One region of the Streptomyces sp. NPDC057137 genome, then DNA from elsewhere that is predicted to be linked to it. Evidence: riboswitches for the same ligand, from Rfam matches in the RefSeq annotation. Region 1 holds a riboswitch; the other holds the start of a gene.
The links. A riboswitch is a leader RNA that binds a small molecule or an ion and turns the genes downstream of it on or off. The one in region 1 is predicted to bind cyclic di-AMP.
Positions count from the first base shown of each region.

Region 2: linked by a shared signal. The riboswitch ahead of ACFT9I_RS27320 (C40 family peptidase) and the one ahead of ACFT9I_RS18195 (NlpC/P60 family protein) in region 1 are both predicted to bind cyclic di-AMP.

Region 1 is NZ_JBHUUW010000019.1:131,751-135,227, reverse strand. It holds gene ACFT9I_RS18195 (NlpC/P60 family protein) at 1-1,148, opposite strand, end outside; cyclic di-AMP (ydaO/yuaA leader) riboswitch at 1,147-1,309, opposite strand; gene ACFT9I_RS18190 (ATP-dependent DNA helicase) at 1,524-3,477, shown strand, end outside.
Region 2 is NZ_JBHUUW010000041.1:58,062-61,538, reverse strand. It holds gene ACFT9I_RS27330 (ATP-dependent Clp protease proteolytic subunit) at 1-426, shown strand, start outside; gene ACFT9I_RS27325 (hypothetical protein) at 434-742, shown strand; cyclic di-AMP (ydaO/yuaA leader) riboswitch at 1,152-1,323, shown strand; gene ACFT9I_RS27320 (C40 family peptidase) at 1,327-1,797, shown strand; gene ACFT9I_RS27315 (ATP-binding protein) at 1,832-2,266, opposite strand; gene ACFT9I_RS27310 (8-amino-7-oxononanoate synthase) at 2,541-3,477, opposite strand, start outside.

The DNA.
Region 1 (3,477 bases):
ATCGGCATGTAGTAGATCGACTCCTCGCGGACGTTCGCGCCCGGCTTCGGGGCGTGGATCATCTTGCCGTCGCCCTTGTATATGCCGACGTGGCTGATGTCGTCGTAGAAGAACACCAGGTCGCCGGGGAGCAGGTCCGCCGTGGCGACGCGCTTGCCGACCTTCACCTGGTCCCAGGTCGTACGCGGCAGCTGCACGCCCGCCGCCTTCCAGGCCGCGGCCGTCAGCCCCGAGCAGTCGTAACTGCTGGGGCCGGTGGCGCCCCACACGTACGGCTTGCCGATCTGGTCGCGGGCGAAGGCGAGGACCTTCTCGGCCTTGGCCGCGTACGTACCGTCCGTGGTCCCCGAGCCCGTGCCGGTGTCCGTGCCCGTGCCGCCGCCGGTCGCGGGCGGCTGCTCCTTCTCCCGCGCCTCCTCCTGGCGCTTGCGCTCCGCGGCCTCCTCCTTGGCCTTCGCCTCGGCCTTGCGGCGCGCCTCCTGTTCCTTCTTCAGCTCCAGCGCGGCGAGCCGCGCCTTCTCCTCGGCCGTCAGCTCCGACAGCAGCGACCGCGCCGCCGCGAGCTTGTTCTGGACCTTCTGCTTGCCCGCCTTGAGCGAGTCCTGCGACTCCGTGAGCGTCTCCAGGCTCTTCGTCGCCTTGGCGCGCTGCTTGGCCGCGGACCGCTGCTCCTTCTGGAAGTCCTCGACGGCCTCCTGCTGGCGGTCGGTCAGCCGGTCCATCAGCTGGGTCTGTTCGAAGTACGACTCCGGGCTGTCGGCGAACATCAGGGCTGCCGTGGGACCGACCGCGCCCGCGCGGTACTGCGCCGCCGCATACGTACCGAGGGAGCGCCGCGCCTCGTTCACGTTGTCGGCGCTCTTGGCCACGTCGTCCAGGACCCGCTCGACCGACTTGCGCTGGGTGTCGGTCGCTTCCTTCGCCTTGTTGTACTGCTGCGTCGCCGTACCGGCCTGCCGGTACAGGTCGTCGACCTTCTTCTGCACCTCTTCGACCGAGGGCTTGGGCTCGGTGGGCGCGGCGGTGGCGCTCTGCGTCGAGAGCAGCGTGACCGAGGCGAGCGCGGCCGTCGTGAAACCGACGGCCGGTGTGTTCGCGCGCACCCCGGTGCGGGTGCGCGATTTGCGATGCGACGCCAAGGTCGGCATCTCCTTCCGTGGACCGCCTACCGGGTTAGCTGTCGGGTTCGGGCGGAACGGAAGGCTGCCCTACGGGCCTGGGAGTACGGCCCGATTCACCCCGGTCGAACATGGTGGGTCCCCGGTTCCGAACTCCCTTCGGGGAAGCCCGGATTCGGCGCAGGCCGCCCGCTTGGCGCTGATCGCCGATGGAGTACGGACCGCCTCGGCGAGCACGCTAGCCAATCTGTGGTGCCGCTGTGAAGGTTGATGGCCGATATGCCCGATACATTTTCGTGACCTTTCGCATAAACGGTCGTGGGCACTTCCGAAAACGGTCGCCCGGACCCCCGCGAGGCCATGTGGCGGTTGGCTGTCAGTGCGGCACCCTAGACTCAGGAAGCGATGAGCAGCCTCTTTGACGACAGCTTCCTGGCGGACCTCCAGCCCTCGGCCGAGGAGCCCCCGCCGCCGCCCGAGGACACCGCGCCGGAGCAGGTGCCCGACGATCTCTTCGGAGGGAAGTTCGACGTGCCCCCGCCCCGGGATCCGTACCACCGCGACGGTGCGCCGCGCACGGTCGTGGACCCGGCGGCGCTGCTCGAAGGGCTGAACGACGAGCAGCGCGCCGCCGTCGTACACACCGGATCGCCGCTGCTCATCGTGGCCGGCGCCGGCTCGGGCAAGACCCGGGTGCTGACCCATCGGATCGCGCATCTGCTGGGGACCCGCAGTGTGCACCCGGGCGAAATACTGGCGATCACGTTCACCAACAAGGCCGCGGGCGAGATGAAGGAGCGCGTCGAGCAGCTCGTCGGACCGCGCGCGAACGCCATGTGGGTGATGACGTTCCACAGCGCCTGCGTGCGAATCCTGCGCCGCGAGTCGAAGCGGCTCGGCTTCACGTCCTCGTTCTCGATCTACGACGCGGCCGACTCCAAGCGGCTCATGGCCCTGGTCTGCCGCGATCTGGACCTCGACCCCAAGCGGCACCCCCCGAAGTCGTTCAGCGCCAAGATCTCGAATCTGAAGAACGAGCTGATCGACGAGGAGACCTTCGCCGGTCAGGCCACGGACCCCTTCGAGAAGACGCTGGCCGAGGCGTACCGGATGTACCAGGCGAGGCTGCGCGAGGCCAACGCCCTGGACTTCGACGACATCATCATGACGACGGTCCATCTGCTCCAGGCGTTCCCGGACGTCGCCGAGCACTACCGCCGCCGCTTCCGCCACGTCCTGGTGGACGAGTACCAGGACACCAACCACGCGCAGTACACCCTGGTGCGCGAGCTGGTCGGTCCCTCCGGCGAGGGGCACGACCCGGCCGAGCTGTGCGTCGTCGGTGACGCCGACCAGTCCATCTACGCGTTCCGGGGCGCCACGATCCGTAACATCCTCCAGTTCGAGGAGGACTATCCGAACGCCACGACGATCCTGCTGGAGCAGAACTACCGCTCCACGCAGACGATCCTCAGCGCGGCCAACGCGGTCATCGAGCGCAACGAGAGCCGGCGTCCCAAGAACCTCTGGACGAACGCGGGAGCGGGCGCCCAGATCATCGGGTACGTGGCCGACACCGAGCACGACGAGGCGCAGTTCGTCGCCGACGAGATCGACCGCATGACGGACGCGTCGGAGGCCAAGGCGGGCGACGTCGCCGTCTTCTACCGGACGAACGCGCAGTCACGTGTCTTCGAAGAGATCTTCATCCGCGTCGGCCTGCCCTACAAGGTCGTCGGCGGCGTGCGCTTCTACGAGCGCAAGGAGGTCCGCGACGTGCTGGCCTATCTGCGGGTGCTCGCCAATCCGGAGGACAGCGTCCCGCTGCGCCGGATTCTGAACGTGCCCAAGCGCGGTATCGGCGACCGCGCCGAGGCGATGATCGACGCGCTCTCGGCGCGGGAGAAGATCTCCTTCGCGCAGGCGCTGCGCCGGGTGGACGAGGCGTACGGCATGGCGGCCCGCTCGTCGAACGCGGTGAAGCGCTTCAACACGCTGATGGAGGAGCTGCGTACGGTCGTCGAGTCCGGCGCCGGCCCGGCGACGGTCCTGGAGGCCGTGCTGGAACGGACCGGGTATCTGGCGGAGTTGCAGGCGTCGACCGACCCGCAGGACGAGACGCGGATCGAGAACTTGCAGGAACTGGCCGCCGTGGCGCTGGAGTTCGAGCAGGAGAGGGCTCAGGCGGCGGGGGCGGACGCGACAGCGGCCACGGACGCGACTGCCGACGCCGGTACGAGCGCGGACGCGGACGCCGGGGCCGACGCGGACGAGGCGGCTGCCGACGCGGACGCGCCCGCCGTGACCACGTCCGGCACTCTCGCCGAGTTCCTGGAGCGGGTCGCGCTCGTCGCCGACT
Region 2 (3,477 bases), on a different contig from region 1:
AACTCCCCCGGCGGCTCACTGAGCGCCATGTCCGCCATCTACGACACGATGCAGGTGATCGGCTGCGACGTGGCGACCACCTGTCTCGGGCAGGCGGTGTCGACCGCCGCCGTGCTGCTGGCCTCGGGGGCGCCGGGCAAGCGGATGGCGCTGCCGGGCGCGCGCGTCGTCCTCCAGCAGCCGGGCATCGAGGAGCCCCTGCGCGGCCAGCCGTCCGATCTCGCCATCCACGCCGAGGAGTTGCTGCGGCTGCGTGCCCTGATGGCCCGGACGCTGGTGCGGCACACCGGTCAGAGCGTCGAGCGGATCGACGCCGACATCGACCGGGACACGATCTTCGACGCGACGGGCGCCATGGAGTACGGCCTGGTGGACCAGGTCGCGCAGGACCGCAGGGCGTCCCTCGGCTTCAACTCCCCCCGGTGAACGGCCGATGCTGCCGCCGGAACTGCCGCCGCTGCCCGCACTGACCCGCGCCGAGGGCGACTTCGTGGACAGCTACCTCCGGGTCGTCGACCTGCTGGGCCGGATCAACCCGTCGCGGGCCGACGACACGTACAGCGCGCTGCGGGCCGCGCAGGCGCTGGTGGCCGGTGCGGCCGAACTGCGCGACGCGCTGACGCTGATGCACGCGCGGGGCGAGACGGAGCTGCACACCCCGACCCTGGACCGTACGCTGCGGGTGCTCGACGGGGAGCGCAGGGCCGGGCGTGTCACCATGCCTCCCGAACCGCCGACTTGAAGCGGCGCGAGGTGACGCGAGGTGACGTGAGGTGTCCCGCACACGGCACCGGGCCGCGCTACGGCCCGGCGGCGCGCCCTCCCGCGCCGACACGTCCGTTCCGACGCGCCCGTAAGGCATTTGGCTGCCCGTTCGGCGTATCGACCCGCCCGTCGCGCGCGGGCCGGCAACTTGCGACGGGCGATCGGCCGTCCGGCCGTAACGCATCGCTACGTCGCAGGTACAGCGCGTGAGCAGTCATATGAACCGTTCACTGAATCGGCCGCACCAACCCAAATGGGTCATACGTGATGAGAGTCACATAAGGCCGTTTCAACTCGGAATCGCGCTGAGGCCGCGTCAAGATCCGTGGGACGACAAGCCCCCGCCACCTCGGCGGGGCGGTCCGGGTGGACGCCGAGTCCTGCCGCCGCTCCGGATGCCTGGTCGACACGAGTGGATCGGCAGGAGTGGAGGACCCGAGCAGTTCGGGGCGGCCCGACCATGGACCGCTCCTCGGGGTGAAGCCGCACACGCGGCCGGGCATCTTCGCCAGTCCGAACCCGACAGGTCATCCTTCACAGGCGGCTGACGAAGGGTTGCGCATGTTCGCGCAGACGCATGTCCCGTCGCTGCTCTCCCGGGCCGGTACCGCTTCGGCCCTCCTCGCCGCCGTGGGCGGCACCATGCTGGCGCCCGGCGCCGTGTCGGAGGCCCACGCCCAACCGGTCGCCGCCAAGGCGCTGGATGTGGCCGCTTCCAAGAAGGGCGCGCCGTACAAGTACGGGGCGTCGGGTCCACACCGGTTCGACTGTTCGGGCCTGACGCTCTTCTCGTACAAGAAGGCCGGCAAGAAGCTCCCACGTACCGCTCAGCAGCAGTACAACCGGACGCGCCACATCGCGGCCTCCAGCCGCAAACAGGGCGATCTGGTGTTCTTCCACTCCGGCAGCAGCGTCTACCACGTCGGGATCTACGCCGGCGGCGGCAAGATGTGGCACTCGCCGAAGAGCGGCCAGGTGGTGCGGCTCCAGCGCATCTGGTCCAAGAGCGTCTGGTACGGCCGGGTCGGCTGACGCCCGGCGGTCCCGCGGCCGCTCGGCCCCGGCCCTACTCGACCTGGGTCCGGGCCGTCCAGGGCAGGGTGATCCAGACCGTCTTGCCGCCGTCCGCCGTGGGTGTGACGGACAGTCGGCCGCCGTACTCGGTGGTCAGCGCCCGGATGATGACCATGCCGCGGCCGTTGTCCTGCTGGACCGCGGCCGGCAGCCGCTTCGGCCACCGCGGGTGGCTGTCGGTGACTCCGACGCGCAGTTCCTCGTCGCGTTCCAGGGTGAGGTCGACCGTGAAGGTCGGTGACCTGCCGAAAGTGTGCTGTACGGCGTTGGTCGCGAGCTCCGAGATGATCAGGCGAACCGTTTCGGCGGTGTCCTCGTCACCCGGCAAACCCCATTCGGCGAGAACACGTGCGACGTATCTGCGTGCCTCCGGTACCGAGGCCGGATCGCTCGGCAGGGTGACGGATGCTTCCTGATGGTCTGCCATGGCGACGCTGTCCCTTTCCCACCGGGACGCAGACCGACCTATGGCTGATGCCCGCGAGTACGTCCCCGGATTGCGCTTCGCGCCACACTGCCACCAACGACACCCGGCGCATGGGCGATCCGCCGGGATATGGCCCCCTCTGTCGCTCTAAGCGGTGAACCCTGCTACGCGAGACCGTATTTGAGCGGGCTCAAGTTTCCGGTCCCGGCGACCGACAGGCGAGGCCACGCCCGGGAATGCGCGCGGGGATGTGCGCAGGGGGTTCGCGAGGTGCTCAACCGGCCGGTGACACGGCCCCGGCGGGCGCGGTCGCGACGATCGTCGCCAGTGCCGCCCCGACCTGAACGTCCGTCAGGTCGGCGCGGGCCGTGAGCCTGATCCGGGAGATCCCGTCCGGCACCGACGGCGGCCGGAAGCAGCCCACCACCAGCCCCGCCGCCCGGCAGTCGGCGGCCCACCGCACGGCCGCGCCCGGGGACGGCGCCCGGACGGAGACGACGGCCGCGTCGGGGCGTACGGCGGTCAACCCCGCCCCGGTCAGCCCCAGATGCAGCGCGTGCGCCACCGCGCGCGCCCGGACCGCCAGCGACGGGTCCCCGCGCAGCAGCCGCAGGCTCGCCAGCGCGGCGCCGGCGGCGGCCGGGGCGAGGCCGGTGTCGAAGATGAACGACCGCGCCGTGTTGACGAGTTGGTCGATGACCCGGGCCGGACCGAGGACCGCGCCGCCCTGGCTGCCCAGCGACTTGGAGAGCGTGACGGTGGCGACCGTACCCGGGTCGCCGGCCAGACCCGCCGCGTGCACGCCGCCACGGCCGCCGTCGCCGAGCACACCGAGACCGTGCGCGTCGTCCACGAGCAGGGCGGCGCCTCGCGTACGGCACACCTCGCCCAGCCGTGCGAGCGGCGCCGCGTCGCCGTCCACCGAGAAGACCGAGTCGCTGACCGCCAGGGCCCGTACGCCCGTGTGTGCTTCGAGCGTCTTGTCCACGGCCTCCGGGTCCGCATGCGGTACGACCACGGTCTCGGCGCGCGAGAGCCGGCAACCGTCCACGATGGAGGCGTGGTTGGCGGCGTCCGACACGAGGAGTGAGCCGCGCGCGGTGAGCGCGGTGAGGGCGGCGAGGTTCGCTGCGTACCCGGACGACAGGACGAGCGCGGCCTCGAAACCGCAGAAGTCGGCCAGTTCACGCTCCAGTTCGGCGTGCAGGGCG